Linked DNA regions of Methylosarcina fibrata AML-C10. The protein of the gene in region 1 interacts with the protein of each later gene in a pairwise test. Links are inferred from orthologs where the notes say so. Each region holds a gene or a part of one and is shown on either strand. Other genes may lie near its edges.

Region 1 (15,613 bases):
GGTGACGGTCGCCCGCAGCGCGGACGTGGCTCTGGCGGCCGACATTTTTCATTACATGGCGGGCTGGGCCACCAAACTGCACGGCCTGACGATTCCGCTCTCGGTCCCCTATCTGCCCGACGCCAATTTTCATTGCTATACCCGCCTGGAGCCGGTCGGCGTGGTCGGGCAGATCATTCCCTGGAACTTTCCACTCCTGATGGCCGCCTGGAAACTCTCGCCGGCGCTCACGACCGGCTGCACGGTGGTGCTCAAGGTGGCCGAGGAAACGCCGTTGTCGGCAATCCGTTTAGGCGAACTCCTGCTGGAAGCCGGCCTTCCCGACGGCGTCGTCAACATCATCACCGGCTTCGGCGAAACCGCCGGCGCCGCGCTGGCGGCGCATCCTCTGGTCGACAAGATTGCTTTCACCGGGTCGACCGAAGTAGGCAAACTCGTCGTTAAGGCAGCCGCCGGCAATTTGAAAAAAGTAACGCTGGAGCTGGGCGGCAAATCGCCCAATATCGTGCTGAAGGATGCCGATCTCGACGTAGCGATTCCGGGCGCCGCCCATGCCATCTTTTTCAATCACGGCCAATGCTGCATCGCCGGCTCGAGGCTCTATGTCGCCAAAGAAATTTTCGATGAAGTGATCGAAGGCGTCGCCGAGATTGCGGAGAAAATCAAACTCGGCCCGGGGCTCGATCCACAAACCGAAATGGGCCCCATGGTGTCCGACCTTCAGCTCAACCGGGTCTGCGGCTATTTGCAGTCGGGCCTTCAGGAAGGCGCCAAAGCGGTTTGCGGCGGCAGAAAGCGTCTCGGCGCGGGTTATTTCGTCGAACCGACCGTGCTGGTCGATACGACTCCGCAAATGAAAGTGGTGCAGGAGGAAATTTTCGGCCCGGTAGTGACCGCGATGCCGTTCAAGGCTATGGACGAACAGTTGATCCGCCAGGCCAACGACACCATTTACGGACTGGGAGCGGGCATCTGGACCCGCGATCTCGGCAAGGCCCATCGTCTGGCCAATCAATTACAAGCCGGCTCGGTCTGGATCAATTGTTACAATATTTTCGACGCCGCGCTGCCTTTCGGCGGCTACAAACAGTCCGGCTGGGGACGCGAGATGGGCTCCGCCGTGCTCGAACACTACACCCAGGCCAAGGCCGTCACCGTCAATATCGGTTGACTCGATACAGCAAGCCGGCAAACGGCCGCAAAGTGAAAGCCGCCCGAACTCCCCAGCCTCAGGCCATCACTTCGTTACCACGGCAGAGCGGCCGATTCGGTTAGATGGCCGCCCAGCCGGCCGTACAGACAAACCGAAAGATCATCGCACCCAAAAGCAGCCTTCAGGAGTCTTTCAGCCCGATGTTGGTGCACAAAATGCGGGTTAAGCACAATTCGGCCCGTTTATTTGCCGAGAAACAAGCCATTTTATGCCGTTTTCAGAACTTGGCATTAATCCTGCTTACATTCCGGTAAGACCATTCTCCTCGTGTGTTGTACCTTCCAGGCGCTATTCTGTATAGAATCAAGCGCCTTTTTTTTACCTTCCGGATCGGCATCGGCTAGCCAGGACGCGAAACCGCCCGGGCCCGATAAATCGAATATATAATTATGAAGACCGGCCACTGCGCCGGGTTTCTGATTCAACCGAGAGCCATTCATGCCAATGAACAACCGAGAGCACACAGCGGAACTTCTCTTCGCCGGTCCGATAGCCGACGAATACAACATACTCAAACTGATCTGCCCGCCCGCCGCAGAGATCAGCCGGCGGGTCGGCGAATTTGTCGGCGCCTGGTCGCCGTCTTATTCCTACTCGCGTCTGAAGCTGCTGGAAATAGGCTGCGGCACCGGCATCACAACGACGCATCTGGCGGCGTGCGGGGATATTCTCGACATCGTCAGCGTCGACAATGCGCCGGCAATGCTGTCCCAGGCACGGCAAAACCTGGCGAGAGAACTTGAGAGTGGACGCTTAAGCCTGATCGAAAAGGATGCGCTGTCTTATTTGCAAGAGATGCCGGCGGCTTCGGTCGACGTCGTCGCCAGCGCCTACACACTGCACAATTTTTTAAACGGCTACCGGAGACGAGTGCTCGAAGAGATCCTGCGCGTTCTCAAACCCGGAGGACTCTTCGTCAACGGCGACCGCTATGCCATGGACGATGCCGCCGAGCAGCTCAGAAACACCCAGGAAGAAGTCAAAAGCTATTTCCGGGTTTTTCTCGAAATGAACCGCCCGGATCTCCTGGAACAATGGGTCGTTCACTTGTTCAGCGACGAGTCCGAAGAGCACATCATGCGCCTGAAGCCCGCGCTGGACGCCATGGTCGAGATCGGCTTCCACGACGTCGCCTGCCACTTTCGGGACGGCTCGAATGCGTTGGTCAGCGCCGGTAAAGCCGGGCCATAGGCAGACGGTTTTGCCGGAATACCGGTCTTTTCGCGTTAAGGGCACCGATCACCGAAAGCCCGAGCATCATTGTTTTTTTAAAATATGAACCACTGCTCATTTTTATCAGTAGGCGTTTATTCTTTTTCCCGGGCCTATCTACACTAGGAGTCACAACGGCAGCTTACCGGGAGAGAAATTCATGATCCAATCCACTCGTTTAAAACCGGTCTACATGGCTTATTTGATCGGCATCGGTCTTGTCATCGGCATTCCCGACGTCGTCTTCGGCCTGTTGATCGAGTTGGTTCATCATTTGTTCGAGTTTCTCCATCTGTTGTTCGAATGCATCGAAGGCACTCTGGACCACGTCGTTGAACACGTATTCCATACCGACCGGCACGAGACCCAGGTCATCGTGTTTTATCTGATGTTGACGATGGCTGCCGGCGGATTGTGGTATTTGGGCTCCGCGTTGATAAAAAAAGGGCGCCGGTTGAAGGACGATCTGATCCTCCGCTGGCGAAAAAGCAAATCGCATTGGCTGCTTTATTGGTCCGAGCAATCCTTGACGAATAAAATCAAACTGATCGCCATGGGCAATGCGATCCTTATCCCTGCTCTCCTTCTCTGCTTCTAAAGACCCGTCAAATTGTCTTTTTTGGCCATAAGGCGTTAACGACCCAGCTGGGTTGCCTGAAACGGCAATCCGACCGGCCTCCTCGAATCTGCCGCCCCCGCATCCAAACCGCGACGAGCCCGTCGACAACGCGGCATACGCCTGGAACACGAACGGATGCAATCCCATAACGCGACTGCACCCGTTCCAGCCAGACGACCATTCAACCCAAACGGAAGCCGGAGGATGCCTTTTCCTATGCAGCCTGATCCAGCTTGAAGGCCGAATGCAGCGTTCTGACGGCAAGCTCCAGATATTTCTCGTCGACGACGACCGAAATTTTGATTTCGGAAGTGGAAATCATCTTGATGTTGATGCCTTCGGAGGCCAGCGCCTGGAACATCGTGCTGGCGATCCCGGCGTGCGAACGCATGCCGACCCCGACGATGGAGATTTTGACGATGGCGTCGTCGCCGGTCACTTTTTTCGCGCCGAGTTCGGCACGAGTAAGTTCCAGAGATTCCTTCGCCCGCAGATAATCGTTGCGATGCACGGTAAAAGTAAAATCGGTGGTGTCGTCCTCGGCGATGTTCTGCACAATCATGTCGACTTCGATATTGGCCTCGGCGATCGGGCCCAGGATTCTGGACGCAACGCCCGGTTTGTCGGGAACGCCGGTGATCGTCAATTTCGCTTCGTCCCGGTTGAAGGCGATGCCTGAAATTAAAGCGCTTTCCATTTGTGAGTCCTCGTAGGTAATGAGCGTGCCCTTACCTTCTGTAAATGATGATAATACGCGTAACGCGACGTTGTATTTACCGGCGAATTCGACCGAACGAATCTGCAGCACCTTCGAGCCCAGACTGGCCATTTCCAGCATTTCCTCGAAAGTGATCTTGTCGAGCCGGCGGGCTTTGGGTTCGATTCTAGGATCGGTGGTATACACACCGTCGACGTCGGTGAAGATCAGGCATTCGTCGGCCTTCAACGCCGCGGCCAGCGCCACTGCGGTCGTGTCGGAACCGCCCCGGCCCAGCGTGGTGATATTGCCGTGTTCGTCGACGCCCTGAAAGCCCGCCACCACGACCACATTGCCCTGATCGAGCCGGGCGCGCATCCGGGAATCGTCGATATCGCGGATGCGCGCTTTGGTATGGCTGCTGTCGGTCAGAATTTTGACCTGGCCGCCGGTAAACGAATACGCGGGACAGCCGATTTCCTCCAGCGCCATCGCCAGCAAGGCCACGGTCACCTGTTCCCCGGTCGAAACGAGTACGTCGAGTTCGCGCGCGTTGGGCTGCTTTTGAATGTCTTTGGCCAGCGCGATGAGACGGTTGGTTTCACCGCTCATCGCCGATACCACGACGACGATCCGATCGCCAAGGTCGTGCGCCTGTTTCACCTTCTCGGCGACCGCCTTGATCCTTTCGACCGAACCGACCGAGGTGCCGCCAAACTTGTATACGTATAATGCCATTCGCTCTATCCTTTATGCCGTTTGCTGTTGCACCCAGGCGGGAACGTCGGCCAGCGCTTTGGCCAAACCTGAAGGATCGTTGCCGCCTGCCTGAGCCATGTCGGGACGTCCGCCGCCCTTGCCCCCGACCTGGGTCGCGACGAAATTGACCAGATCGCCGGCCTTGATTCGTCCGATCTGGTCCTTCGATACGCCGGCGGTCAGGCTGACCTTGTCGCCGTCGACCGCCGCCAGCACGATGGCGGAACTGCCCAGTTTATTTTTCAATTGATCGACCAGATCGCGCAGCGATTTGGCGTCGACGCCGTCCACCTTGGCCGCCAGCACCTTGATGCCGTTGATCTCGACCGCTCCGGAACTGAGTTCGTCTCCCGCCGAGCTCGCCAGTTTGGCGTTCAGGCGTTCGATCTGTTTTTCCAGCGCGCGTGTTTTTTCGAGCAGTTGCTCGACCTTTTCGGCCGCTTTGTCGGGCGAGCTTTTCAACAGGCCCGAAATGGACGCGAGCGCTTTGTCGCGGCTCGCGATCCAGTCGATGCAGCCTTGTCCGGTGACCGCCTCGATCCGGCGCACGCCCGAGGCAACGCCGGTCTCGCCGACGATCTTGAAGCAGCCGATGTCGCCGGCGCGCTGGACGTGGGTGCCGCCGCACAGCTCGGTCGAAAAATCGCCGATTTTCAGCACGCGCACTTCGGCGCCGTATTTTTCTCCGAACAGCGCCATCGCGCCCGCTTTGACCGCCTCGTCCTTGGCCATGATTTCGGCCGATACCGGCGCGTTCAGGCGAATCTGTTCGTTGACCAGTTGTTCGAGCCTTGCGATTTCTTCCGGCGTCACCGGTTCGAAATGCGAAAAGTCGAAACGCAGGCGTTCGGAATTGACCAGCGAGCCTTTCTGAGTCACGTGCTCGCCGAGCACCTGTCTGAGCGCGGCATGCAATAAATGCGTAGCGGAATGGTTGAGCGCGGTCGCTCTTCTGTCGGCGGCATTGACCTTGGCATCGCAGGTCTGCCCTTCGGTGAAGGTGCCGGCTTGCACCTTGCCTTTATGCAAAAACAGGCTGCCCTGCTTTTGCGTGTCGGACACTTCGAATACGGCATTGCCCGCGGTAATGTTTCCGCAGTCGCCGACCTGTCCGCCCGATTCGGCGTAAAACGGCGTTTTGTCCAGAACGATCACGCCTTCCTCGCCGGCCTGAAGTGAATCGACCGGCCGGCCCTGCCGGTACAACGCCAGGATTTTTACCCGGTCGTCCACCTGATCGTAGCCGGTGAATTCGGTTTCGGCGTCGAGCTTGATGTCCTGGTCGTAGTCGGAGCCGAAACTGCTGGCCGAACGCGCCCGCTCCCGCTGCGCCGACATCGCGACTTCAAAGCCCGCATGATCGATCGAAAGACCGTGCTCGCGGGCAAAATCGGCGGTCAGATCCACCGGAAAACCGTAGGTATCGTAAAGCTGGAATACGGTATCGCCGGGAATCACGCGGCCTTCGAGGCGGGCGGCGCAGACTTCGAGAATCTTCATGCCTTGGCCCAGGGTTTCGGCGAAGCGTTCTTCCTCTTTTTTGAGAACGCGTTCGACCTGCATCTGCGCGTTTTTCAGTTCGGGATAGGCGTCGCCCATCGCCTCGACCAAAGGCGCCACCAGCTTGTAAAAAAAGATGTCGTGTATGCCCAGCCGGTAGCCGTGGCGAATCGCTCGGCGAATGATCCGGCGCAGCACGTAACCCCGGCCTTCGTTCGACGGCAGCACGCCGTCGGCGACCAAAAAGGCGCACGAGCGGATATGGTCGGCGATTACCCGCAGCGAACTCCGGTTCAAGTCGTCGGTGCCGGCCAGCGCGGCCGCCGCTTTCAGCAAGGACTGGAACAAATCGATTTCGTAATTGCTGTGCACGCCCTGAGACACCGCCGCGATCCGCTCGAGCCCCATGCCGGTGTCGACCGAAGGCTTCGGCAAGGGCGTCAGGGTGCCGTCGGCGGCGCGGTCGTACTGCATGAACACCAGGTTCCAGATCTCGATGTAGCGGTCGCCTTCTTCGTCGGGAGACCCCGGAGGTCCGCCCGGTATCGATTCGCCGTGATCGTAGAAGATCTCGCTGCATGGTCCGCACGGGCCGGTGTCGCCCATCGACCAGAAATTGTCCTTGGCGCCGATCCTCGAAAAGCGCGTGGGATCCACGCCGATCTCATTCAGCCAGATGCTTTCGGCCTCACTGTCCTCTTCAAACACCGTCACCCAGAGTTTTTGCGGCGGAATGTCCATTTCCCCGGTCAGAAAATCCCAGGCAAAGTGAATCGCGTCTTTCTTGAAATAATCGCCGAAACTGAAATTGCCGAGCATTTCGAAAAAGGTATGATGCCGCGCGGTATAGCCGACGTTCTCCAGGTCGTTGTGCTTGCCGCCGGCGCGGACGCAGCGCTGGCTGGTGGCCGCACGGGTAAAATCCTTGTGCTCCCGGCCCAGAAAGACGTCTTTGTATTGCACCATGCCGGCGTTGGTAAACAACAGGGTGGGGTCGTTGCCGGGAATCAACGAACTGGACGGTTCGATGGTGTGTCCCCGTTGCCGGAAGAACTCCAGAAAGGCGGAGCGCAGTTCTGCGCTGGTCATCTTTTTCATAGTTGCGTCGGTTAACTCAATTTAATATTCAAATGCTCAAATAATTCGGTAATCATTTCCACGGGGAATCCACGCTGCATTAAAAACCGGCTGCGCCTGGCCCATTCCCTGGCCTCCATTTTTCTCTCCCGTCCGTATTTTTTGCCGTAGACCCGCTCCAGCAATTCCGCCCAGCTTCCGGCCGCGGCCCGGACGAGCTGTTCAAGATCAAAGGCGAACGCCTCTTCCCTGCCCGGGTCGATGCCGGCCTGCTTTAATTCATATCGGATGTGTATCGGACCGTAGCCTTTTGCAATACGCGATCGGGCATAACTTTCGGCGTAGCGCGCATCGCTCTGAAAGCCTTCGTCGGCCAGTTCGTCGATCACCGCCAGCGCTTCATCGCGTCCGAAGCCTTTCGCCGCCAGTTTTTGCTGCAACTCCTTCCGGCTGTGTTCGCGCGCCGCCAGCCAACGCAGGCAGTGGTCCCTGATGTCCCGGCCGGCCTCGCTCATGTCCGAAGCAGCTTCGGATTATTCCTCGTCCAGCTCCGGTTTATCGGAATACACAAGGGTTTTTCCGAACGCTTCGGCTCTGATTTGTTCTTCGATCTCCTTGGCTTTTTCGGGATGTTCTCTCAAAAACTGCTTGGCATTGTCTTTGCCCTGGCCGATTTTTTCGTCTTTGTAGCTGTACCAGGAGCCGGCTTTCTGGACTAGACCGAAAGTAACTCCCAGGTCGACCAATTCGCCGAAGAAGGAGATGCCTTCGCCGTACAAAATCTCGAATTCAGCCTGTTTGAACGGCGGCGCCACCTTGTTTTTCACCACCTTGACGCGGGTTTCGTTGCCGATCACTTCTTCGCCTTTCTTGATCGCGCCGATGCGGCGAATGTCGAGGCGGACGGAGGCGTAGAACTTCAATGCGTTGCCGCCGGTCGTGGTTTCGGGATTGCCGAACATGACTCCGATCTTCATGCGGATCTGGTTGATAAAAATGACCAGCGTATTCGAACGCTTGATGTTGGCGGTCAGTTTCCGGAGCGCCTGGGACATCAAGCGGGCCTGCAAACCCATGTGCGAGTCGCCCATGTCGCCTTCGATCTCGGCTTTCGGCGTCAAGGCCGCCACCGAATCGACCACGACGACGTCGACCGCGCCGGAACGGACCAGCATATCGGTAATTTCCAGAGCCTGCTCGCCGGTGTCGGGCTGCGAGACCAGAAGCTCGTCGACGTTGACCCCGATTTTTTCAGCGTACGCCGGATCCAGCGCATGCTCGGCGTCGACAAACGCGGCCGTGCCGCCCAGCTTTTGTGCTTCGGCAATCACCTGCAGGGTCAGCGTAGTTTTGCCCGACGATTCCGGGCCGTAGATTTCGACAATCCGGCCGCGCGGCAAGCCGCCGCACCCCAGAGCAATATCCAGACCCAACGATCCTGTGGAAATGACTTCAATATCCTTGGCGGCCGCCACGTCGCCCATGCGCATCACCGAGCCTTTGCCGAACTGTTTCTCGATCTGCATCAATGCCGCGCCCAGCGCTTTCTTTCTGTTTTCGTCCATTGCCAATGACCTGTAAGTAAATGGAATAAAAGGAAGTATTACACAACCTAACCCCTTATTATGACATACGGGGGCTGATTCTGGTAGTACTGATTTGGCTCCAGCCGGGAACCGGAATCCTCCGCCGATGCAGCGTCCCAAACTCGATCCGAACCGGTTGTCACAACAAGATCGTTGATTTCCATGCCCCTCGGAATCGCTCCCGAGGGAACCGATTACCGTCGATGCCGGTCAATCCCATCATGGGCCGGGACGCGTATGGGCGGAGGGAAGGCGCTATATGAACACGTCTCGTGTAAAAATCATGAGGTTCGGAAAGACTTCTTGAACCGACCCGACGATGCTTCCAGGCCCTAGGGTTCAGATCCAATTTGAACAAGGAAATTCCCTGGACAAATTCATTAGACCTGCCGGGACAACCCGTAACAGGCAACCGTCCGGCCTGCCGAACGGGTGCTTTTCAAGCGCCGGACCGAACCGATCTGCTCGACCTAATAAGCGCAAGGAACCGGAGATAACGAACATGGCTGAAGAAATTAAACCGTATACCGAGGACTCGCTTATGGAAGAGCTGGGAATTACCGCCGAGGAAATCGAGAAGCGGAAAGCCTTTCTGGAATTTCGCGACGAAGACATCGAAGAACTGGTCGGCATAAACAAACTGGCCCAGGACTACGCCGATCCGGTCATCGAAGCGTTTTACAAGCATCTGCTCTCGTTCGAGGAAACGCGGGTTTTTTTTCTCGATCCCGCCCTCCTCAACCGGGTCAAGCTGGCGCAGAAAGCTTATTTTTCCAGGCTCACGCAAGGCGAATACGATAAAGAGTATGTCAAGGACCGCCTTCGGGTCGGCGCCGTGCACGAGTACATCGGGCTGCCCGTCAAAATCTATCTCGGGATGTACAGTTTCTACATCAGAACCGTGGCCGACCATCTGTTCGAAGCCTACAAAAATGAACCCGGAAAAGCGCTCAAAGCCTTTATTTCACTATTGAAAATCATCTTTCTGGACATCGGTCTGGCGATCGACACCTACATCAACCGCCGCGAGCAATTGATCGGCCAACAACAGGAAGCCATGCGCGAACTGCCTACCCCCGTGCTCCAGGTTCGGGAACGGTTATTGATTCTGCCGGTGGTCGGCCTGCTCGAATCCTACCGCGCCCATCAACTGACCGAGCAACTGCTGGAAAGCATCAGCACCACCCGCGCCAAGGCCGCCATCGTCGACATTACCGGCGTTCCGATAGTCGATTCCAAAGTCGCCAACCATCTGTTGCAGACGGTCAGCGCGGCCCGGCTCATGGGCGCGACCGTTATCCTGACCGGCTTGTCGTCGCAAATTGCGCAGGCTCTGGTGGCGATCGGCGTGGATTTGAGTCAGGTGAAAACCACGGTCGATCTGCAAAGCGGACTGGAAGAAGCGGAGCGCCTGCTCGGCTATCAATTGATCTCTGTGTGCGACGTAAACACAGATCAGACCGATTCGTAAAAATTTATGAACACGCCCATCCTGAAACAAGGCCCTTATTTGATCGCGAGCCTTCAACCCGATTTGAGCGATACGGAATTGCTGGAACTCCAGGATGCCCTGGTCGAGCAAGTGGGCCAGTTCCGTTCTCGAGGCGTCATACTGGACGTGACGCTGCTCGACGTCATGGATTCCTTCGCGACGCGAACCTTGCGCAATATCGCCCAGGCGGTCAGTTTGCGGGGAGCCGAAACCGTCATTGTCGGCATCCGGCCCGAAATAGCGTTTGCCATGGTTCAGTTGGGACTGGACTTGCGCTTTTCGGGCATTCAAACCGTGCTGGATCTGGAAGAAGCGCTGACGATCCTGGCACACCAAAACCCGGAACGGGATCAACATGGCTGATGTGGTGCAGGTGCCGATCCGGTCGGATGCCGATATCGTCACCGTCCGCCAAAGGGCTCGCCAACTGGCCAAGGAGCTGGGATTCTCGACCAGCGAACTGACGATGATCGCGACGGCGATTTCCGAATTGGCGCGGAACATTGTCGAATACGCCCGGCAGGGCGAGATGACCCTGTCTCGAATCAATCAGGGTAGCCATCGCGGCCTGATCATCATCGCCCGCGACCGGGGGCCCGGCATAGCCGATGTCGAACGGGCCCTGCAGGACGGATATTCGTCCGGCAAGGGACTGGGGCTGGGATTGCCGGGCACCAAACGCTTGATGGACGAATTCGAGATCGTCTCCAAGCAGGGCCAGGGCACGACTGTGAGAGTCGCCAAATGGGTGCGCTGATCGAGCACGGCATCGCCGAGCGGACCTTTCCGGGCCAGCGCGTTTCGGGAGACCGGGCGGTCGTCGTGCCGTTTCGGAAAGGCGTTCTGGCGGCGGCCGTGGACGGCCTGGGCCACGGTGAAGCCGCCGGCCTGGCGGCGGGCATAGCCGTTGCAACGATGGAATGCCATGCCGATGAAGAACCGGCTGCTCTGGTGAAAATCTGCCACCGCCAGTTGCGGGGAACACGCGGGGTGGCGATGAGCCTGGCCGCGATCAACGCCTCCGAAAGCAGCATGACCTGGCTCGGCGTAGGCAATGTGGACGGGCATTTGCTGCACATAAGCGTTCGGCCGCCAGCACACGACAGCCTGTTGCCGCGAAGCGGCGTCGTGGGCTATCAGTTGCCGCCGCTGCACGCCTATCGTCTTCCCGTCACCGCAGGGGATCTGCTGATATTTACCACGGACGGGATCGCCGGCAATTATATAAATGGCCTGCCCGTCCAGGACCCGATTTTAAGATATCAACCGGTCCAGGAAATAGCCTGGCGCATTTTGGGCCGATTCGGCAAAACCACCGACGACGCGCTGGTGCTCGTCATTCGCTATTTGGGTCAGCGGCCATGACAGAAAAAGAACAAGGCTTCATCAAACGTTACACGGCCGCCCTCCAGTCCTATCTGGTCGAAGGCGGAGAAGCCGGGCTCGAGCGCGCCTATGCGCTCGGCCATCAGGCGGTCGAGTCCGAATTGGGTGTGCTGGACATGGAGTCGATTTTCCGGGACGCTCTGGCCGCGGCTTTACAGCAACACACTTCCCTCGCCGCAACCCGCCGGACGGTCGCGATGGCGGCGGAATTCTGGGCCGAAAGCCTCGCTCCGTTCGAGATGACTCATCGCGGCTACCGCGAAGCCAACCACGAATTGCGCCAGCTCAACGCCCTGCTGGAAAGCGAAATCGCCGAGCGCAAGCGGGCCGAGGCCGAACTGCAGAAAGCCCACGACGAGCTGGAACAGCGGGTTCGTCTCCGTACCGCCGAGCTGGCTCAAGCCAATAAAGAGCTGCAGGCGGAAATCGCCGAGCGCAAACGCTACGAGGAGCGGCTGCAACTGCGCGATCGCGCCATTGAAGCCTCCAGCGCCGGCATCATCATTACCGACGCCCGCAAACAGAACCATCCGATCATCTACGCCAATCCGGCCTTTGCCCAGATGACCGGCTACAGCCAGGCAGAACTGATCGGGCTCAACCCCCGCATTTTACAGGGCCCTGAAACCTCCACGGAAGCTCTCGAAAGCATCCGCGAAGCGCTAAGAACCTCGCAGCCGTGCCTGACGACGTTAAAAAACTACCGAAAGAACGGCACGATCTTCTGGAACGAGCTGTTCATTTCTCCGGTTCGCGACAGCGAAGGGAATCTCACCCATTACATCGGCGTCCAGACCGATGTAACCCAACTGCGCAAAGCCGAGGAAGAACGCCATGAAATGGAAATCGCCAAACAGATCCAGCTTTCCTTGCTGCCGGGCTCGCCATTGCAGGTCAGCGGCGTGGTCATCGCCGGCTACTGTCTCCCGGCCAGCCACGTCGGTGGGGACTATTTCGACTATTTTTACGGCCAGGACGCGATCGACATCGTGATCGCCGACGTCTCCGGACATTCGATGGGAGCGGCGCTGATCATGGCCGAAACGCGCAGCACCCTGAAGGCGGAAGCCCTGCGCACACTGCACCTTCCCGCCGACGGGGAAGCGCTGCAGACCGAGGCGGGCACCGGAGAGATTCTGCGCGTTCTAAACGCCCTGTTGTACGAAGACCTGAACCGCGCCGAGCTTTTCATTACCATGTTCTACATGAAATACAACCCGGCCACGCGCCGGCTGAGCTACGCCAACGCCGGCCACAACCGACCTTTGCTGTTGCCGGCAGGAGCGAAAGTCTGCCGCGAGCTGGATGCCGAAGGAATCATTTTCGGAGTGGCCAGGGAAATCGTCTTCGAGGAGAAAAGCATCGTCCTGAATCAGGGGGACCTGGTTCTGCTTTATACCGACGGCGTCACCGAAGCGCAGAATCCGGCCGGCGAGTTTTTCGGCGCCGAGCGCCTGGCCCGGCTGCTGGCCACGCAAGGCCCTCATGCGCCGCAAGAAATCATCAACAAAATCGTCAAGGAACTTAAAAGTTTTTGCGAAGGCAATTCTTTTGCAGACGACGTGTCGATGGTGGTTCTGAAGGCGATCTGACGGATTTCGGGGAACGCCGAAGCCGGCCTTTCGTTGATCGTCGCAGCTCAAACGAACCGTCATGAATCCGGCCGGAAAGCCTCGATATAAAAGACAAGACTTCCCGAACGGTCAATTTATATATCCATAAACAGCATCGGAATGCCGTAGGTCAACACGAAATAGCTGAACGCCATGAGCAGGCTGCTACTCATTTTAAACTCCAGCAATTGCCGAAAAATATAACTGATGATGACGATATACCAGAGCACCAGGACGATGCCGAGGCCAATCGAAACTTCTTCCGCTCTATCGATATGCTTTACGATCATCAAATGATACAAGCCCTCGGTGGCGGTCGCCAGGGTCATGATGAAATTCTCGCAAACGAAAATGGCCGTATAGAGTTGATTGTAGTAATACCATTTCTTCTGGACCAGCAAGATGACGCCGACCGTCGAAAAGGCCATGATGGTTCTCAAAACGACTTCCAACGTGCCGTCGGCGGGATCCGAGATCAAACCTTCGACGATCATTCCCGAAACCAGATAAAAGAGCACGTTTTTCCACATGAAGGATTTGGGTGGAATTAAATCGGCCGGGTTATTGACAAAAAAACAAAGCGCTAGGTACTTGAATAATAAATCCATGGAAAAAAGTTTGAGATAGTCCGATTACACAAAAAGGAATGCATTCAAACCGACGACACTATCGGCCCTTTAATTGTATTATTTTTTATACGGGAATTGCTAATGGCTTGAGGGGAGACGGATCAAAAATAAGAAAATCGAATTCGCGGAATGCGGCAATCATGGCATCCGACTTCAATGTTCCATGCGCACTCCTTCGCTTCTTCCGATTTTTCTTTTGAGCGGGCATGCGGAAAAATCCGGCTCAGGATGGGTTGCGTTTTTCAACCGTCAGCATCTCCAAAGCCAGTTCCGCCATGTTTTCAGAGCCTCCGCCCAGCCCTAATTGCGCCTTGACGCCCTCCAGATTCCCGCGCATTTGCCGGGCGTAATCGGCATCAGTCAGGATTTTCAGGATTTCGGCCGAGAGATTTTCGGCGCTGGCCTCGTGCTGGATCAGCTCCTTGACGATGCCTTTGCCGGCGACGATGTTCGGCAAGCCGATGAACGGCGTTTTTACCAGAAGGCGGCCCAGCCAATAAGTCATCGGCGCCAGTTTGTAAGCGATGACCATCGGAACGGTCAGCAGCGCGATTTCCAGCGTCGCCGTGCCCGAGGTCGTCATGATCGCATCGCAGCATTGGATCGCGTCGTAAGGCTCGTTTTTAACGACCGTGATCCCGACCCGGGCCGATTGCAGATAGACTTGCAGCAACTCGTCGGGAATGGAGTCGGCCTGGGGCAGAAGGAACCGGACTTCGGGCAGGACGGCTGCGATCGCCTCGGCCGCTTCGAGCATAACCGGCAACATGCGCCTGATTTCGCCGATGCGGCTGCCGGGCAACAGACCGACGATCGGCCGGTCGGAGCTCAATCCGTAGCGCATGAAATCTTCGTCCCGGCCGAAGCGCGGATGGACCTTGTCGATCGACGGATGGCCGACGTAACGCACCGGCACGTTTTCGGCCTGGTAATATGCCGTTTCGAACGGAAAAATCACCGCCATCATGTCGATCACTTCGCCGTATTTCCTGACCCGGCCGGGCCGCCAGGCCCAGACCTGAGGGCTGACGTAAAACAAAACCTTGACGCCGAGCCGTTTGGCGTATTTGGCCAGCTTGAAGTTGAATTCCTTGTAATCGACGCAGACCAACAGATCCGGTCTTTCCTCCCGGACGATTTGCCGCATCAGCTTGAAAGCGCGCCGGATGTCGCCGTAATGTTTGACGACCTCCACCAGGCCGATTACCGCGATTCGGGCGGAGTCGTAACGGACGTCGATGCCCGCTTCCCTCATCCGGGCACCGCCCATGCCGATACCGTGAACGGCCGGCAGGCGCTTTTTCAGCTCCAAAAACATATGCGCGGCATGCCGGTCGCCGGAGGCTTCGCCGGCACTGAACAAAACGGTCGGAGAACGCTGCATCGAAGGGGATCCGCCAGCGTTTCAGGCGCTCAGCACGCCCCGGATCACGCCGGCAATTTCCTTAATCGTGTGGTCTTCGATCGAAGAACAGATCGGCAGCGACAAACAGCGGCAAGCGATGTCTTCGGTCACCGGCAAAGTCACGCCGGCGCACTCTTCTTTGAACGCATTTTGCTGATGCAGCGGCACCGGATAATACACGGCACAGGCGATCTGCTGATCCTGCAGCGCTTTCATCACTTCGTCGCGCCGGTCGCATAAAAGCGTGTATTGATGATAAACGTGCACGCCGAGACCGTCTTCGTAAGGCGTCGCCAGCGGCAAGTCGCCCAGCAGTTCGGAATAAAGGTGCGCGGCGCGGCGCCGTGCCCGGTTATACTGGTCGATGCGCTTGAGTTTGGCCCGGAGAATCACCGCCTGCATTTCGTCCAGACGACTGTTGTAGC
Region 2 (15,772 bases), 1.7 Mb from region 1 along the record:
CGGTGCCGGCATTTTTTTTATCGGTTATACCCTGTTCGAGATTCCGAGCAATCTGATTCTGGAAAAAGTCGGCGCCAAAATCTGGCTGACGCGGATCATGATCACCTGGGGGCTGATTTCCAGCGCGATGGTGTTCATAGAAACGCCGCGCGATTTTTATATCCTGCGGTTTTTGTTGGGCATCGCCGAAGCCGGATCGTTCCCGGGCTTGATTCTTTATTTCAGCTACTGGTTTCCGGCGCCGGTCCGGGCCAAATTCGGCGCCGTGCTGATTACCGCGACCGCGGCCTCGGGCCTGATCGGCGCTCCCCTCGCCGGCTTGTTGCTGAGCGTGGATGGGTTTATGGGCTGGCAGGGCTGGCAATGGCTGTTTCTGGTCGAAGGCATTCCCTCGGTTGTCTTCGGCGTCGTTTTGTATTTCTGGTTGACCGATCGGCCGGCGCATGCGTCCTGGCTCAGCGAGGAAGAAAAAGCCTGGCTTGAGCGCACGCTGGCGGCCGAGCAAAAGTCGGCTTCCCATGCTCATGCCTCGGAGCTGAAACAGGCGCTGCTGCATCCGAAAGTCTGGCTGCTGGCCTTGCTGTATTTTGCCGTGGTCGTCAATTATTACAGCATCAGCCTATGGCTGCCGCAATTGATCAAGAGCTGGTCGGGGCTCGACAACGTGCGCACCGCGTTGCTCACCGGGCTGCCGTATCTGGTCACGGTGATCGCGATGGTGGTGGTCGGCGCGCATTCCGACCGGACTTCCGAGCGCCGCTGGCACATCGTGCTCTGCGGCTGGACGGCGGCGGCCGCGTTCGCACTGAGCCCCCATCTTCAGTCGCCCGTATGGGCGCTGATCGCGATTACGGTGGCGGCCGCCGGCATCTGGAGCATTCTGGCGCCGTTCTGGACCCTGCCCCATGCGTTGCTGAAAGACGGCGCGGCCCGTGCGTCGGGCCTGGCCTTGATCAATTCGGTCGGCAATCTCGGCGGATTTGCCGGGCCGTATTTCGTGGCCTGGCTAAAGACCGCGACCGGCGACTTCAAAACGGCGTTGCCGATATTGGCGTTGATCCTGGCGGCCGGTGTGCTGCTGGTGTTTGTTGCTGCCAAGCCGCTGAGTCGGCGAACGGACACGGGCCGTATCGATCTTAGGAGGCGATAAGATTAGCTATGGAAAAGTCAACCGGATTTTATTACAATAAACGGTTAAATTTTTCCTCTTCAGCAATTCTCATAAGTGTAAATAACCCCGTTTTAGGTCTGTTTGCGCTGTCTTGAGCTAATCGAACTAGATACTATGGATCAATACAACCTTACGCTTGGAATTCCCGGCTTTAGCTATCCGGATTTATACGATGCCGCACGTCTGAAAGATTTAATGGATGTGTTCGATGCTTCAGTAAAAAAGCATGACGTTGAGCTTTTTGACAAGTTTGCCGCTTATCGCCAGTGCCAGGGCGAAGGCATGTCGGCGGAAGCGATTTCCGATCTGATGGTAAAAATGGGGCCCTATGTCGGCCAGTTCGTCGCCCGGCTGTTCAAGGTGGAAGGCGAGCATCAGGTGCAGGCTGCGAAAATCAGGGAAGAATTCGAGACCATTTTTACCTACAAGAACGAAGTGGTCGGCAAGTTGAATCTGGCGTTCAAGGATCAGTCCATCGCCGATTGGGATGCCGCGGCGATCCAGCGTCGTTTCGATTTGCTGATTGCGGCCGCTTTTCCGGAAGCGGACCGGGACAGCGACGCCGAGCGTCGGGTGGCTCGCGCCGGCGCGGCCGTAGGATTGCTGGCGGCGCACTACAAGGCGATCGCCAAAGGCAAGGAAGGCACTTATCCGAACGCCGACGAGGCGGCGGCGAGTCTGCGCAGCCGATTGTCCGATCATGCGGAAGCCTCGTCCGAGCTGGCCGACGTCATCGCGGCGCCGGATATGGCCGGTTTCGTCAATGGCCTGATGGATCTGGTCCAGCGCTGGAGCTTCGTTGCTCAGCACAATCCCGAGATCGCAGACCACTGGCTCAGTTTCAAGTTTCCCGAAAAGCGCGATTTCGATCATCTGGTCGAACACGACACCGTCGACAAGGGCGAATTCACCGCGTGGATGGGCGAGCTGGCGCACCGGCGCCGCCGCGACGGGTTCAAATTGACCGACCCGCGCTTCAATCAGCGCGAAGTGTTGTCCGAGGTCGACCATTGCATTTACTGCCACGAGCGCGACACCGACTCCTGCTCGAAAGGCATGCGCAACAAGAAAACCAATACCTTCAAAGTCGACCCGCTGGGCGTGACCACGACCGGTTGCCCGCTCGACGAAAAGATTTCCGAAATGCACCTGGTCAAACGGAACGGCGACAACATCGGCGCGCTGGCGATCGTCATCGTCGACAATCCGATGTGCCCCGGCACCGGTCACCGGATCTGCAACGACTGCATGAAGGGCTGCATCTATCAGAAGACCGATCCGGTCAACATTCCGCAGATCGAGACCAACGTGCTGACCGACGTTTTGTTCATGCCGTACGGTTTCGAAATTTACAGTCTGTTGACCCGCTGGAATCCCCTGAACGTCAAGCGGCCGGTCATGCTGCCTTACAACGGCAAGAACGTGTTGGTGGTCGGCCTGGGTCCCGCCGGCTACACGATGAGCCACTATCTGTTGAACGAAGGCTTCGGCGTCGCCGGCATCGACGGCCTGAAGCTCGAGCCGTTGCCGTCGGCTTTGACCGGCGATGCGGAAAGCCTGCCGATGCCGATCGCCGATTTCAGGGAACTCTACGAAGATCTCGACCAGCGCGTGCTGGCCGGGTTCGGCGGCGTCGCCGAGTACGGCATCACCGTTCGCTGGGACAAAAATTTCCTGAAGGTCATTTATCTGACGCTGCTGCGCCGCGCCTCCTTCCGCGCCTATGGAGGCGTGCGTTTCGGCGGCACGGTCACGATCGAGGACGCCTGGGCGCTGGGTTTCGATCACATCTGTATCGCCTCCGGCGCGGGCAAGCCGACCATCATCGATCTGAAAAACAATCTGCTGCGCGGCATCCGCAAGGCGTCCGATTTCCTGATGGCGCTGCAATTGACCGGCGCGGCCAAATCGTCGTCGCTGGCCAATCTGCAGGTGCGCCTGCCGGCCGGAGTCATCGGCGGCGGTCTGACCGCGATCGATACCGCGACCGAATTGATGGCGTATTATCCGGTGCAGGTCGAAAAGATCCTGAACCGCTACGAAACGCTGGCGGCGGTTTACGGAGAAGCCGCCGTGCGCAATCGCTACGACCGGGAAGAACAGATCATTCTGGAGGAGTTTCTGAGGCACGGCCGCGAGATTCGGGCCGAGCGCAAACGCGCCGAGGCCGCGGGCGAACAGCCGAATTTTCAGCCTCTGGTCGAAAAATGGGGCGGCGTTACGCTGTTTTACCGGAAAGGCATGCACGATGCGCCGGCCTACCGGCAAAACCACGAGGAAATTTCCGAAGCGCTGGAAGAAGGCATTGCGCTGGCCGAAGGCATGAGCCCCATCGCTGCCGTGCCCGATGAGTTCGGTCACCTCTCAGCCGTCGAATTCGACAAGCTGGCGCTGGAAAACGGCCGCTGGACCAGCAAGGGCCACGCCGTCCGGGTGCCGCTGCGCAATCTCTACATTGCCGCGGGCACGTCGCCGAATACGATTTACCAGAGCGAATACCCCGATACGTTCGTCATGGACAAATGGTTCTTCCAGCGTTACCAGCCGGAATGGACCGACGGTCAGGTCGAACTGGTGCCGATGCACGATGAAGCCGCGCCCAAGCTCGGCAAGCCGGCGCCGTTGACTTCGTATCAAAAAGACGGCAAATTCATCAGCTTTTATGGCGACAACCATCCGGTTTATGCCGGCAACGTGGTCAAGGCGATGGCCAGCGCGAAAAACGGTTATCCGTATGTCGTCAAACTGTTTGAAAAAGAACTGGCGAGTTTGAATCCCGCCGCTCAGGCCGAGCGCGACGCCGCGCTGAAACGGCTGTTCGCAAAGCTGGACGAGGCTTTCACCGCGACCATCGTGGCCATCAACCGGCTAACGCCGACCATCATCGAAGTGGTCGTGAAAGCGCCGATGGCGGCGGAAAAATTCCATCCGGGCCAGTTTTACCGGGTGCAGAATTTCGAAGCGCTTGCTCCGGTGGTCGAGGGCACCGTTCTGGCCGCCGAAGGACTGGCGTTGACCGGCGCGGAGGTCGACAAGGAAAAAGGCACCATCTCGCTGATCGCGCTGGAAATGGGATCGTCTTCTCGTTTGTGCGCGACCTGGAAGGTCGGCGATCCGTTGATCATCATGGGCGTCACCGGCACGCCGACCGAGATTCCGACCGGACAAACGGTGCTGCTGATCGGCGGCGGCCTCGGCAACGCGGTGCTGTTCTCGATCGGCAAGGCGCTGCGCGCCGCCGGCAACAAAGTGATTTATTTTGCCGGCTACAAATACCGCCGGGACATTTTCAAGATCGAGGACATCGAAGCCGCTTCCGACATCATTATCTGGTCGGTCGACAACACGCCGGGAGCCGAACCGTTCAAGACGACGCGTCCGCAGGACAAGACCTTCATCGGCAACATCCTTGAATGCATGCTGGCTTATGCGAAGGGCGAACTGGGCGATACGCCGATTTCGCTGAGCGACGTCGACCATCTGATCGTCATCGGTTCCGACCGTATGATGGCCGCGGTGAAGGATGCCCGTTACGATGTCCTGAAGCCGTACCTGGGCAAGGTGCAGCATGCGGTCGGCTCGATCAATTCGCCGATGCAGTGCATGATGAAAGGCATTTGCGCGCAATGCTTGTGCAAGCACGTGGACGCCGAAAGCGGCAAGGAATATTTCGTCTATTCCTGCTATAACCAGGATCAGGATCTGGACAAAGTGGATTTCCCGCATCTGAATGCCCGTCTCAGGCAAAATACGGTGCAGGAAAAATTATCGAATCTGTGGCTGGATTATCTGCTGGAAAAACGGAAAGCGGCGGAAGGCACGGATTGAGAATCGGTCGGCTTTCCTTTTTGGAAAGCCGATTTCAAGCCGCCGCCGGACAAGGTTCCGGCGGCGTTGATAGAGTGCGGCCTATGACAAACGCTTGGCGATACGGCTGTAGGCTTCCTTGAGTTCCTCTCCGATGATTTTGGCTTTGGCGATGTATTCGTCGGAGGTTTCGACCGTATCGTCGGCGATATCGGCCGCTTTCTGCCGGATCTGGCTCCATTGGCTTTCAGCCGCGTCAAATTCTTCCTTGGCTTCCATCGAGGCGAGATGAAGCTTCAAGCTGATTTCATCCCGTTCGGTTTTCAGCTTCTCTATCAGTTTTTCGAAGTCTTGTTTTACCGTCATTGTCCACCTCGTTCGTGCGAAATAAAAGGAACTAAGCCAGGGTATGAGCGAAGTCTAAACTGTTTGCGGGTATAATGCCATCGATTTCTGAAAGGTTTCTGCCGCCGTGCGAGGACATGTTTTTTCGGAAATAAATTCAGGAGCGCGCGATGCGGTTCGATTCAGACCCCAGGGCATCGAGCGCTCCCCACTATTGCCAACCGCTTGTGAATCCGTTGAATATGAAAATCGCCATTCTGTCCCGCAATGCCAAACTGTATTCGACTGCCCGGCTGGTTGAGGCGGCGGAAAATCGCGGGCATCAAGTGCGGGTGCTGGACGTCTTGCGCTGCTACATGAACATCACCTCGCATAATCCGTCGATACATTACCGGGGCGAGGATTTAACGGGATTCGACGCGGTCATTCCCCGCATCGGCGCCTCGGTGACTTTTTACGGAACGGCGGTGCTGCGGCAGTTCGAAATGATGAACGTCATGCCGTTGAATGAGTCGGTGGCGATTTCCAGGGCGCGCGACAAACTGCGCTCGACGCAACTGTTGGCCCGAAAAGGCATCGGCCTGCCGGTGACCGGATTTGCCAATAATCCCGACGACATCACTGATCTGATCGAACAGGTGGGCGGCGCGCCGCTGGTGATCAAGTTGCTGGAAGGCACGCAGGGGATCGGCGTGGTGCTCGCCGAAACTCATAACGCCGCCGAAAGCGTGATTCAGGCGTTCATGGGGCTGAAGGCCAATATCATGGTGCAGGAATTCATCAAGGAAGCCGAAGGCAGCGACATTCGCTGTTTCGTGGTCGGCGACAAGGTCGTGGCCGCGATGAAGCGGCAGAGCCGGCCGGGCGAATTTCGTTCGAATCTGCACCGCGGCGGCACCGCCTCGCTGATCCGGCTGACGCCCGAGGAGCGCTCGACCGCGGTGCGGGCGGCGAAAGTCATGGGGCTGAACGTCTGCGGCGTGGACATGCTGCGCTCCACTCGAGGGCCGGTCATCATGGAAGTGAATTCATCGCCGGGACTGAAGGGCATCGAGGCCGCCAGCGGCAAGGACGTCGCCGGATTGATCGTCGAATTCATCGAAAACCGTTTCAAAACGTTGGAATCGACTAAAGAAAAGCCCTCTTCCCAGCCGTCGCCGCGGACCCGCACTCGCGGAAAAGGCTAAAGCATCTTCGATTTGTATACCCTGTAATCGGGTTGGGATAACGCATTAGGTTCGAATGCACTTCTTTCCGGGCAAGGAAGGCTTCTGTCGCTATTGGTTCAAAAGCCGGCTGTTTTTTCCGGAAATGTACGATTATTCGGCGAAATTTTTCCCTCCTTGAAATAGCTTTGCCGAATCGCCATTGTATCCGTTAACCGAAGTTTTATTTCAAACAACCGGCAGGGCGAGGCGATGGATCCGGGTTTTTACCGGATTTTTCCTCTCCGGGCTCTGCGATTATTCTGATAACCTTAATTTTAAGGAGTATTCAATGGCAAAAGCACAGCAACAAGCGGTCATCGTTTCAACGGTTCGGCAGGATTCCGGCTCGGATTATCACGACGATGATTTTACCGACGACACCGATTTTCCGAATTTGGCGGAAGGCGCGGACAAGGACGCGAAAAAAGCGAGCGCGCGCAGAAAAATAGAAATTTATTGGGAAAAAAAGCGGCTGAAAGAACAATTGGATGATTTCGATGAATCCGAGTTTGATTTTTGAGCGCAAAGAAAAATTAAACAACCTTGAGCGCTATCCGGAACTGCCCGGGAAGCACCGGTCAAGCCGAAAAGCCGGGAGTACCCTTTCGTAAGAGTTCCATTCAAAATCTTCGTTTCTGATGACGTCGACGCGTCAGGCAGCCCGGACATTCGTTATTGAGGGGCAATTCCCAATAAGGAGTCGAGTTTCTTGAGACGCTCCAGCTCATACAGTTCGTCGAATCCCCCGACGTGCAGAGCGCCGATGTAAATTTGCGGGACCGTCCTGCGTTTCGTTTTGCGTATCAATTCCTCCCTCAGACCGGGATTCGACCCGACGTCGATTTCCGTATAGCCGGCGCCTTTTTTATCCAGCAAGCGCTTGGCCATGATGCAATAAGGACAAATGCGGGTAGTATAAATGACGACGTCAGTTCTCATAAATAAGTCTGAAAAGGTGTTCGATCGGGGGCGAAATTGTCGAGGATGGCGCCGGGCGGGTCAACCGGAGCGCAAGAAAATTCCAGAAAGTCGAGACGGACCGGTTCCATCACGGTCATGTTGCCAACCGATGACGAAAAATCGTCCGGCCATCGCTGAGGCCATGAGCCTTGCGAATCTCAGACAGTGTCTGGAATGGATTTCTCTCCATGCGCTTGTTCAAGAATTTTGGGGCGGTCTGGATCTAATTCAACCCGCCTGCCGGTAGATTTGCCGCTCTTTTTTCAGATACAATCAGACTGTCCCGAGAAAAAGAAACCGATCGCTTCATGCCGAATTTCCGTTTTGTCAAATACCTGTTCAGCAGTTTCCTGGATCTGGTGCCCATTTTTGCCGTCGTTCTGGTCTTTCAAGTGTTTGTGATCAAACAGCCGGTTCCTGATCTGGAGCGGTTAATATCGGGTTCGCTGTTCGTAATTCTCGGTCTGACTCTTTTTGTCCAGGGACTCGAGCAAAGTCTGTTTCCGCTGGGTGAAGACATGGCTTACGCATTTGCCCGCAAAGGCAGCCTGTTCTGGCTGCTGGTCTTCGCCTTCTGTTTGGGTTTTGGCGCGGCCATCGCCGAACCGGCTCTGATTGCGGTCTCCAGGGAAGCGGCGAATATTGCCAGTGAGGATCATCTGATCGATGCCACTGACGCAGCGAAAGATAGTTATGCGCTGGGGTTGCGTATTACCGTCGCTTTCTCTATCGGCTTGGCCATCTTGATTGGCGTATTAAGGATTATCCGCGGCTGGCCGGTGCATTACCCCGTTTTCGTGGGATATGTCTGTGTCGCCGTCATTACGAAGTTTGCTCCGTCCGAGATCATTGGCATTGCCTATGATTCGGGCGGCATTGCTACGTCGAGCATCACCGTTCCGCTGGTGACCGCTCTGGGAGTCGGTCTGGCTACCGTCATCAAAGGCCGCAATCCCATAACGGACGGCTTCGGGTTAATCATCTTCGCCTCCTTGTTGCCGATGATTTTCGTCATGATTTACGGGATGGCGGCATGACCGAGTGGTTAGTTCATTTTGGCCTCAAATTGCTGGTCGTCAGCCGGGATATCTTGCCGATTATTGCGACCGTGATCGGCTTTCAATTGCTGGTGATCAGAAGGCCGCTGGCGCATCCCAGGAAAGTGGTCTTTGGTTTTATTTATGTTCTGTTGGGAATTGTTTTCTTTCTGGAAGGGCTGGAAATGGCTTTGTTCCCTTTGGGAAATTTGATGGCTACCCAGTTGACTGATCCTGAGTTTTTGGGTGTGAGTGCGCTTGACGAGTCCCTTTCCTGGCAGACTTATCGCTGGGTATATCTATTCGCCGCCAGTATTGGTTTCGCCACGACGTTGGCCGAGCCGGCGCTTCTGGCTGTTGCCCTCAAAGCCGAACAAATTTCGGGAGGGACGATTCGGGCTTGGGGGTTAAGAATTTCTGTTGCGGTCGGTGTCGGGTTCGGGATCGCCCTCGGCACCTTTCGGATTGTTACAGGCTCTGAGCTCTATTGGTTCATCATAAGCGGTTATATTATCGTAATGATACAGACGCGCTTCGCTCCTAAGTTAATCATCGGCCTGGCTTTTGATTCCGGTGGCATTACGACCTCCATGGTAACCGTCCCCATGGTGACTGCTCTGGGTCTGGGGCTGGCCACCGCTTTGCCCGGCCGAAACCCCGCTCTGGATGGTTTCGGTCTGATCGCCTTCGCCAGCTTGTTTCCGGTCATTTCGGTACTGGGCTATGCGCAAGTTGCCCAATGGCTCAACAAAAGCGGCCTTTCTTCCAATTCGTGAGGTAATCCATGCATTTCAAACTCATCATAGCGTTCGTCGAAGACGACAAAACCGACCTGGTGCTCGATGCCGCCCGCCACAGCGGAGCCAAGGGCGCAACCGTGATCAGCAACGCCCGCGGCGAGGGCATGAAGCAATCGAAAACTTTCTTCGGCCTGACTCTGGAAGCGCAGCGCGACGTCCTGTTGTTGCTGGTCGAAGAACACATCAGCCGGCATATCCTGGAAAAAATTGCCATTGTGGCGGATTTCGACAACAAACCCGGCACCGGCATCGCCTTCCAGATCGATGTCGAGGATGCGATCGGCGTCCTGCATCAGGTGGAAGCATTAACTCAAGAACTCGAGGGGACTATATGATTGAAAATCGCCTTATTATCCGGGTCAGGGACATCATGAAAACCGACTTCGGTACGATCGACGGAATCGCCACTGTGCGGGATGCCTTGAACAAAATGAAAACATTGAAGACGTCGGTGTTGATCGTCAACAAGCGTCATGACGACGATGAATACGCTTTGATCAACTGCGGTGATATTGCGCGGCATGTGCTGGCCAAAGACAAAGCCCCGGAGCGGGTGAACGTCTATGAAATCATGACCAAACCGGTCATTTCGGTCCATCCGGACATGGACATCCGCTATTGCTCGAGGTTGTTCGCAAACTACAATCTGGTGCGGGCACCGGTGGTCGAAAACAAAAAGGTGATCGGCATCGTCAGCCCCAATTCCCTGGTTTTGGACGGACTGTACAAATTGACTCAATAAATGGCATCGGATACAAAATAGCAGTACAATTTTCAACTTGCAGAGTAAGGATGTTGAAGAGTGGAAGTTCCTAATGGGGTAAGTAGGTGATCCGATTATCAATGTTGTTGTTCTGTATTAACCGTAAGTTTTTATTCCAGGAGTTCAAAATGGCAACAGGCACTGTTAAGTGGTTTAACAACACAAAAGGGTTTGGTTTTATTGAACCTGCAGAAGGCAAGGAAGATGTTTTCGTCCATCATTCGGTAATTCAGGGAGAAGGATTTAAAACCCTGACTCCTGGTCAAGCGGTTACTTTCGACATCGAATCCGGCCCCAAGGGATTGACTGCCGTCAACGTCTGCCCTTCCAAATAACGGCAGCGGGTTTATTCGACAAAAAACCCGACGGCCTGCCGAATCCAGCGGTTGAGCAATTTCTTGTAGCCGCTGCGATTTGGCCGGTTTGCCGGTTCCTCGGTCGTAAGGAATAGAGCCCATTCCGCTATCGGTGAAAGATCGGCCGGACGGAACAGACAAGGCCGCGCACTCTTGTTTTTATTTTTCGGATTTATGTGCGGACAAAGCCGGCCTGGAATGGCGGCAACGGCTTAAGGTCCCGAAGCGTCTGCGGGATCGCCTTCATATGGCGTGGCATAACTGCATTCTTTCTGAGGGCAGACCTTTTCGACGCCGCGCCGTTTGGTTTCCTTGATGGTCAGAATCGGCCATTGGCAGGCCGGACAGGTTTCTTTGAACGGCGCATTCCAGAGTGCGTAATTGCATTTGGGATATTCCGAACAGGAATAAAAGATTTTGCCGTTGCGCGATTTGCGTTTCAGGAGACTGCCTTTTTTGCACTGCGGACATTCGACTCCGGTGTCCAGAGGTTTTTCCAGAGGCTCGATATAGCGGCATTTGGGATAGGCGCTGCAGCCGATGAATTTGCCGTAGCGGCCCGCCTTCAGGACCAGCGGCGAAGCGCAGCTTGGGCACGTGCGTCCTTCCACCACTTCGGGTTCGTCCGGACTTTTGGCGTCTTCATTGAGATTTCGGGTATACGAACATTCCGGATAATTGGTGCAGCCGACGAACCGGCCGTTGCGGCCAAGGCGTATGGACAACGGACTGCCGCATTCCGGACAAGTCTCGTCAATGGCTTCCTGAGTCACGTCCTTTCGCTGGACGCTTTCGTCCTTGTCCTGAATCAAGGACGTAAACGGACGCCAGAATTCGCCCATCAACGGAATCCAGTCTTTTTCGCCGCGGGAAACGGCGTCCAGATCATCTTCCAGTTTCGCGGTGAAATCGTAGTCGACGTATTTCGTGAAATGTTCGGTTAGAAACTTGTTGACGATTCGGCCGACGTCGGTCGGATAGAAGCGTTTGTTTTCCAGAGTGGCGTACTCTCGATTCAGCAGCGTGGAAATGATCGACGCATAGGTGGAAGGCCGTCCGATGCCATGCTCTTCCAAAGCTTTCACCAGGCTGGCCTCGCCGTAACGCGGCGGCGGCTCGGTAAAATGCTGGCCGGCGAGGATGTCGTTCAAGGGCACCGGCCGCCCTTCTTCCAATACCGGCAAGAAACTTTCCTTGTCGTCGCTGTCGGCGGTGTCGTCCTTGCCTTCCAGATACACCGCCATGAATCCGGGATTGGCGATCGATGAACCGGTGGCTCTGAACACGTGTTGGCCGTTGTCGCCGCAGGTCAGATCCACCGCGATCACGTTTAACGTCGCCTGAATCATTTGGCAGGCGATGGTCCGCTTCCAGATCAGATCGTACAGCTTGAATTGTTCGTCACTCAGGTAGGCCCTGAGCTGGCTCGGCAAGTATCCGGGATAAGTGGGGCGTATCGCCTCGTGTGCTTCCTGTGCGTTTTTCGATTTGGTTTTGAAAAGACGCGGTTCTTTAGGAACGTTTTCGGCGCCGTAGGTTTCGGCGATCAGTTTGCGCATTTCGGCAACGGCTTCTACCGACAGATTGACGGAGTCAGTACGCATGTAGGTGATCAGGCCGGCGGTTTCGCCGCCGATATCGATGCCTTCGTACAACTGCTGGGCGACCATCATCGTGCGCTTGGTCGTAAAGCCCAGTTTGCGGGAGGCTTCCTGCTGCAGGGTCGACGTAATGAATGGCGGGGCCGGGTTGCGTTTTTGCTGCTTTTTTTCCAGTTTCGCGACCAGCAGCTTTCCGTCCGCCGCATCGAGCAGAGTCCGTTTGGCTTTCTCGGCCGAGACTTCGTCGGTGAAGCTGAATTGGTTCAGTTTTTTGCCGTCGAAGTGGGTCAGCCTGGCTTTAAAGTTTTGTTCCTGGGCCGTCAGCAAGGCTTCGATCGTCCAGTATTCCTGGGTCTTGAAGGCTTCGATTTCCTGTTCGCGCTCGACGATCATCCGCAGCGCGGGGCTTTGCACCCGTCCTGCCGAAAGGCCTCTGCGAATTTTTTTCCACAATAACGGCGACAGATTGAATCCCACCAGATAATCGAGGGCTCTGCGCGCCTGCTGGGCATTGATCAGATTGGTGGACAGATGTTCCGGATTGGCGATCGCTTCGGTCACCGCTTTTTTGGTAATCTCGTGAAAAACGACGCGGTGCACCGGCTTGTCCTTGAGAATCTTTTTTTCTTTCAGCAATTCGTAAAGATGCCAGGAGATGGCCTCGCCTTCCCGGTCCGGGTCGGTTGCGAGGTATAAGGCATCGGCGGATTTAAGGGCTTTGCTGATGGCCTGCACGTGGCGCAGGTTCCGTTCGATGACTTCGTATTTCATCGCGAAGTCATGCTCAGGATCCACGGCGCCTTCTTTGGGCACGAGATCGCGCACGTGACCGTAGGAAGCCAATACCTGGAAATCCTTGCCCAAATATTTTTCTATGGTTTTGGCTTTTGCAGGCGATTCTACAATGACAAGATTCTTGCTCATTTATTCCGTAAGGAAAGGTGAAAGTTGGCAGAAAAAACTGTGGCTGATTTGCCTTTCGCCTTTGACCCGATTTATTTAATTAATGCAGATAGGCCGGCACCAGATCGTAGACGATGTCTTCCATTCTGGAAAATGCAATTTCTTCGTCCGGTTGACTGAGTAATACCATTAATACGATCCATTTCAGTTTTTCGATCGATATTTCTTCATTTTCCAGAGCCATGACCCGGTCGATGACGATTTCCCGATTGGCCGGGTTCAAGATTCCGCTGTGTTCCAGAAACATGATGAAATTGAGGCAGTCGAGATCGAGCTTTTCTCTTTCTTCCGGACAGAAGATACGGAACGCCGCGGTCACTGTCGGCCGGATGGCGCGTTGCACGCTCAGCGATTCCAGCCAGTCGAAGGCTTTGCTCACCTCTAGTTGATCAAAACCCGCTTCCATTAATTCGGTTCTGATCACGTCGCTGTCCGGCAGTATTTCAATTTCGTCTTCCATATAATTTTCAAACAAATACATCAGGACATCAAAAATATTTTCTTTCATAAAGGTTATTTCCGCCTATTTAAGTCGAGTATAGCAACCGCCGGGGGTGGCTTCGATGTAACCCTGCAATTCCAGAATCAGCAACATTGAGGAGATTACTTCAACGGTTTCACCGGAATTTTCAACCAGCGTATCGATAGATGTTGGGCTGAACATGACAAGATTCAATAATGTTTGTTGCTCCAGGTCAAGTGTTGATTGCGTATCGGCAGGTGTATATTTATTATCCTGCTGATTATATTGGTTTAATTCTTCAAGAATGTCCTGACAGGATTCTACCAGTTTCGCGCCTTCCCGGATCAGGGCATTGCAGCCGCGGGCCAACGGATTGTGAATCGATCCCGGAATGGCGAATACTTCGCGGTTCTGCTCCAGCGCGAACCTGGCGGTTATGAGCGATCCGCTTTCCCTGGCCGCCTCGACCACCAGCAAGCCCAGGCAGAGCCCGCTGATGATGCGGTTCCTCCTGGGAAAATGATCCGCCCTGGCCGGCGTTCCCGGAGGAAATTCCGAGACGATGGCGCCGGAACTCACGATCTTGCCGGCCAATTCCTTGTTCCTTGCGGGATAAAGGCGGTCCGGTCCGGTGCCTGCAACGGCTATCGTTTGGCCGGGACCGCTCAGTGCTCCTTGATGGCTCGCCGCATCAATGCCCAGGGCGAGACCGCTGGTGATGACAAAACCGTACCGGCTCAGCGACTGGGCAAAATTGAATGCGGTTTCCAAGCCGAGCGAAGAAGGGTTACGGCTGCCGACGACGGCAATTTGCGGACGCGATAACAGGCCGGTATCGCCGCGGACGAAAAGTACGGGAGGTGGATCGGAAATTTCCTTTAATTGCGGCGGATAAGCCGGGTCGGTGAAGGTTACGAGATTGTTGTGTTCTTGTTGCAGCCAGGAAAGGTCGAGATCAACCGTGGACCAGTCCGGGTTTTTGATTGCGTGAATTATATCAGGTTTCAGGCCCAATGCGGAAAGAGCTTGGACCGATTCCTCAAAAAGTTGGCTGGGCGCATGCGTCTCGAGCAGCCTCAGGAAGGTTTTGCAGCCGATGCCCGGCGTGCGCAACAGCGCCAGCCAATATTTGATTTCGTGTTCGAAATGTCGAGTCTTAATTTTCAGGGAGTTTGAACTTTGTCTAAAACGTGAATGGCCTGATGAGCTTCCATGACCAGAGCGTAACTGATGCGTTCAAAAGAACGGAACACCATCAGCTTGCCGGCCATCTCATCGGGAAGTTGAACCAGATCGTTCTTGACCCGGCTGTACGGATCGGGACTGACTCTGCCGTGCTGCAGGATGTCCAGTTCGTGGCCGGGTTTCAGCCCGTCGCTGGTGCCTCTGTCGATCACGACGACACTGTATCGTCCGATTTGAGTAACGCCGTCGAGTACGCCAATGATGTTACCTTTTATACTTTCTTCCGGAGGAGTGGGAAAATAGTTCAGAATAATTTCTTCGTTCAAGTTTTCCATGATCCGGTCGCCGATGCGAATTTCGCCGCTCGCCTTGGTGATCGACAAAGTGGCCGGATCACCGGGCTGCAGCAGCGAGGCATCGGCGATGTAATCGGCTTCATAACCGAGGACTTCACGGGTTTCGGGATCGGTATACGTATCCCCTGCCCGATAGACGGTAAATGACTGGCTGGTAGCGGCATCGATCGACCGGACATAGATTTTGTCGCCGATGCCTGCGATCAGATGCTCGCCTGCAAAATCGATGACGTAGGGCGCCTTGTCCAGCTCGTTTTTGCCGACTACCCTGGGAGACGTCAGGTATTTGGCGATCGTATCGGCGGGTATCAGCTTGACCGCTTGTTTTATGCCCGTTTCCCGAATGCAGGGTTTGAGTTTGCCGCCTTCGGAAACGGCAAAATTTGTCCGGCCGCTTTTGACGTCTTCCTCGCTGATCACGCAGGGAGCATCGGAGGCCGGTCCGGCGAGAGGAGCGGTTTTGGATAAGCTCAGTTGCGGTTTGCCGTTGACAATCGAAAAATACACCGTATCGCCCGGATAAATCAGATGGGGATTTTTGATTTGGGAATTATAACTCCACAATGCCGGCCATTGAGATGGGTTTTTTAGAAATTTTCCGGAGATGTCCCATAACGTATCGCCTTCGACCACGGTATAGTGATCGGGATGGGACGGATTGATCTGAATCTCATCAGCCCATGCGGCCGCGCTGACTACGAAAGGAACTATAAAGCCAATGAGTGTTCGAAAAGCCATGTCTGAATCCTGCCGGTTC

Evidence for each region.
Region 2: the proteins of recA (region 1) and dprA interact in binary tests that used the Bacillus subtilis proteins (3 or more experiments, as listed by UniProt). The link is inferred for Methylosarcina fibrata AML-C10 from one-to-one orthologs.

The regions. Positions count from the first base shown.
Region 1 is NZ_KB889965.1:2,096,744-2,112,356, forward strand. What follows is about bases 6,627-9,403. They hold recA (recombinase RecA), read right to left. Parts: upstream 8,643-9,403; coding sequence 7,611-8,642; downstream 6,627-7,610. Other genes in these bases: alaS (alanine--tRNA ligase), read right to left, coding at 6,627-7,098; A3OW_RS0110045 (regulatory protein RecX), read right to left, coding at 7,110-7,592; A3OW_RS0110055 (protoglobin domain-containing protein), read left to right, coding at 9,166-9,403. Outside these bases: A3OW_RS0110015 (aldehyde dehydrogenase family protein), read left to right, coding at 1-1,171; A3OW_RS0110025 (class I SAM-dependent methyltransferase), read left to right, coding at 1,652-2,404; A3OW_RS0110030 (hypothetical protein), read left to right, coding at 2,586-3,023; A3OW_RS0110035 (aspartate kinase), read right to left, coding at 3,259-4,479; more of alaS, read right to left, coding at 4,492-6,626; more of A3OW_RS0110055, read left to right, coding at 9,404-10,134; A3OW_RS0110060 (STAS domain-containing protein), read left to right, coding at 10,141-10,518; A3OW_RS0110065 (anti-sigma regulatory factor), read left to right, coding at 10,511-10,912; A3OW_RS0110070 (SpoIIE family protein phosphatase), read left to right, coding at 10,900-11,520; A3OW_RS0110075 (PP2C family protein-serine/threonine phosphatase), read left to right, coding at 11,517-13,133; A3OW_RS0110080 (hypothetical protein), read right to left, coding at 13,250-13,684; lpxB (lipid-A-disaccharide synthase), read right to left, coding at 14,007-15,167; A3OW_RS0110095 (DegT/DnrJ/EryC1/StrS family aminotransferase), read right to left, coding at 15,189-15,613. UniProt on the Bacillus subtilis protein: Multifunctional protein involved in homologous recombination, DNA repair and competence.
Region 2 is NZ_KB889965.1:3,813,515-3,829,286, forward strand. The notes cover bases 12,562-15,497. They hold dprA (DNA-processing protein DprA), read right to left. Parts: upstream 14,588-15,497; coding sequence 13,535-14,587; downstream 12,562-13,534. Other genes in these bases: topA (type I DNA topoisomerase), read right to left, coding at 12,562-12,972; A3OW_RS0117880 (DUF494 domain-containing protein), read right to left, coding at 13,052-13,519; A3OW_RS0117890 (LysM peptidoglycan-binding domain-containing protein), read right to left, coding at 14,638-15,497. Outside these bases: A3OW_RS0117810 (MFS transporter), read left to right, coding at 1-1,150; A3OW_RS0117815 (FAD-dependent oxidoreductase), read left to right, coding at 1,286-4,999; A3OW_RS0117820 (hypothetical protein), read right to left, coding at 5,081-5,344; rimK (30S ribosomal protein S6--L-glutamate ligase), read left to right, coding at 5,566-6,510; A3OW_RS0117835 (PA3496 family putative envelope integrity protein), read left to right, coding at 6,821-7,051; grxC (glutaredoxin 3), read right to left, coding at 7,204-7,470; A3OW_RS0117850 (DUF1538 domain-containing protein), read left to right, coding at 7,800-8,528; A3OW_RS0117855 (DUF1538 domain-containing protein), read left to right, coding at 8,525-9,304; A3OW_RS0117860 (P-II family nitrogen regulator), read left to right, coding at 9,313-9,663; A3OW_RS0117865 (CBS domain-containing protein), read left to right, coding at 9,660-10,070; A3OW_RS0117870 (cold-shock protein), read left to right, coding at 10,220-10,426; more of topA, read right to left, coding at 10,660-12,561; more of A3OW_RS0117890, read right to left, coding at 15,498-15,753. UniProt on the Bacillus subtilis protein: Protein that helps load RecA onto ssDNA during transformation. Binds cooperatively to circular ssDNA, is able to bridge different segments of DNA. Favors the loading of RecA onto SsbA- or SsbB-coated ssDNA and formation of RecA-DNA filaments.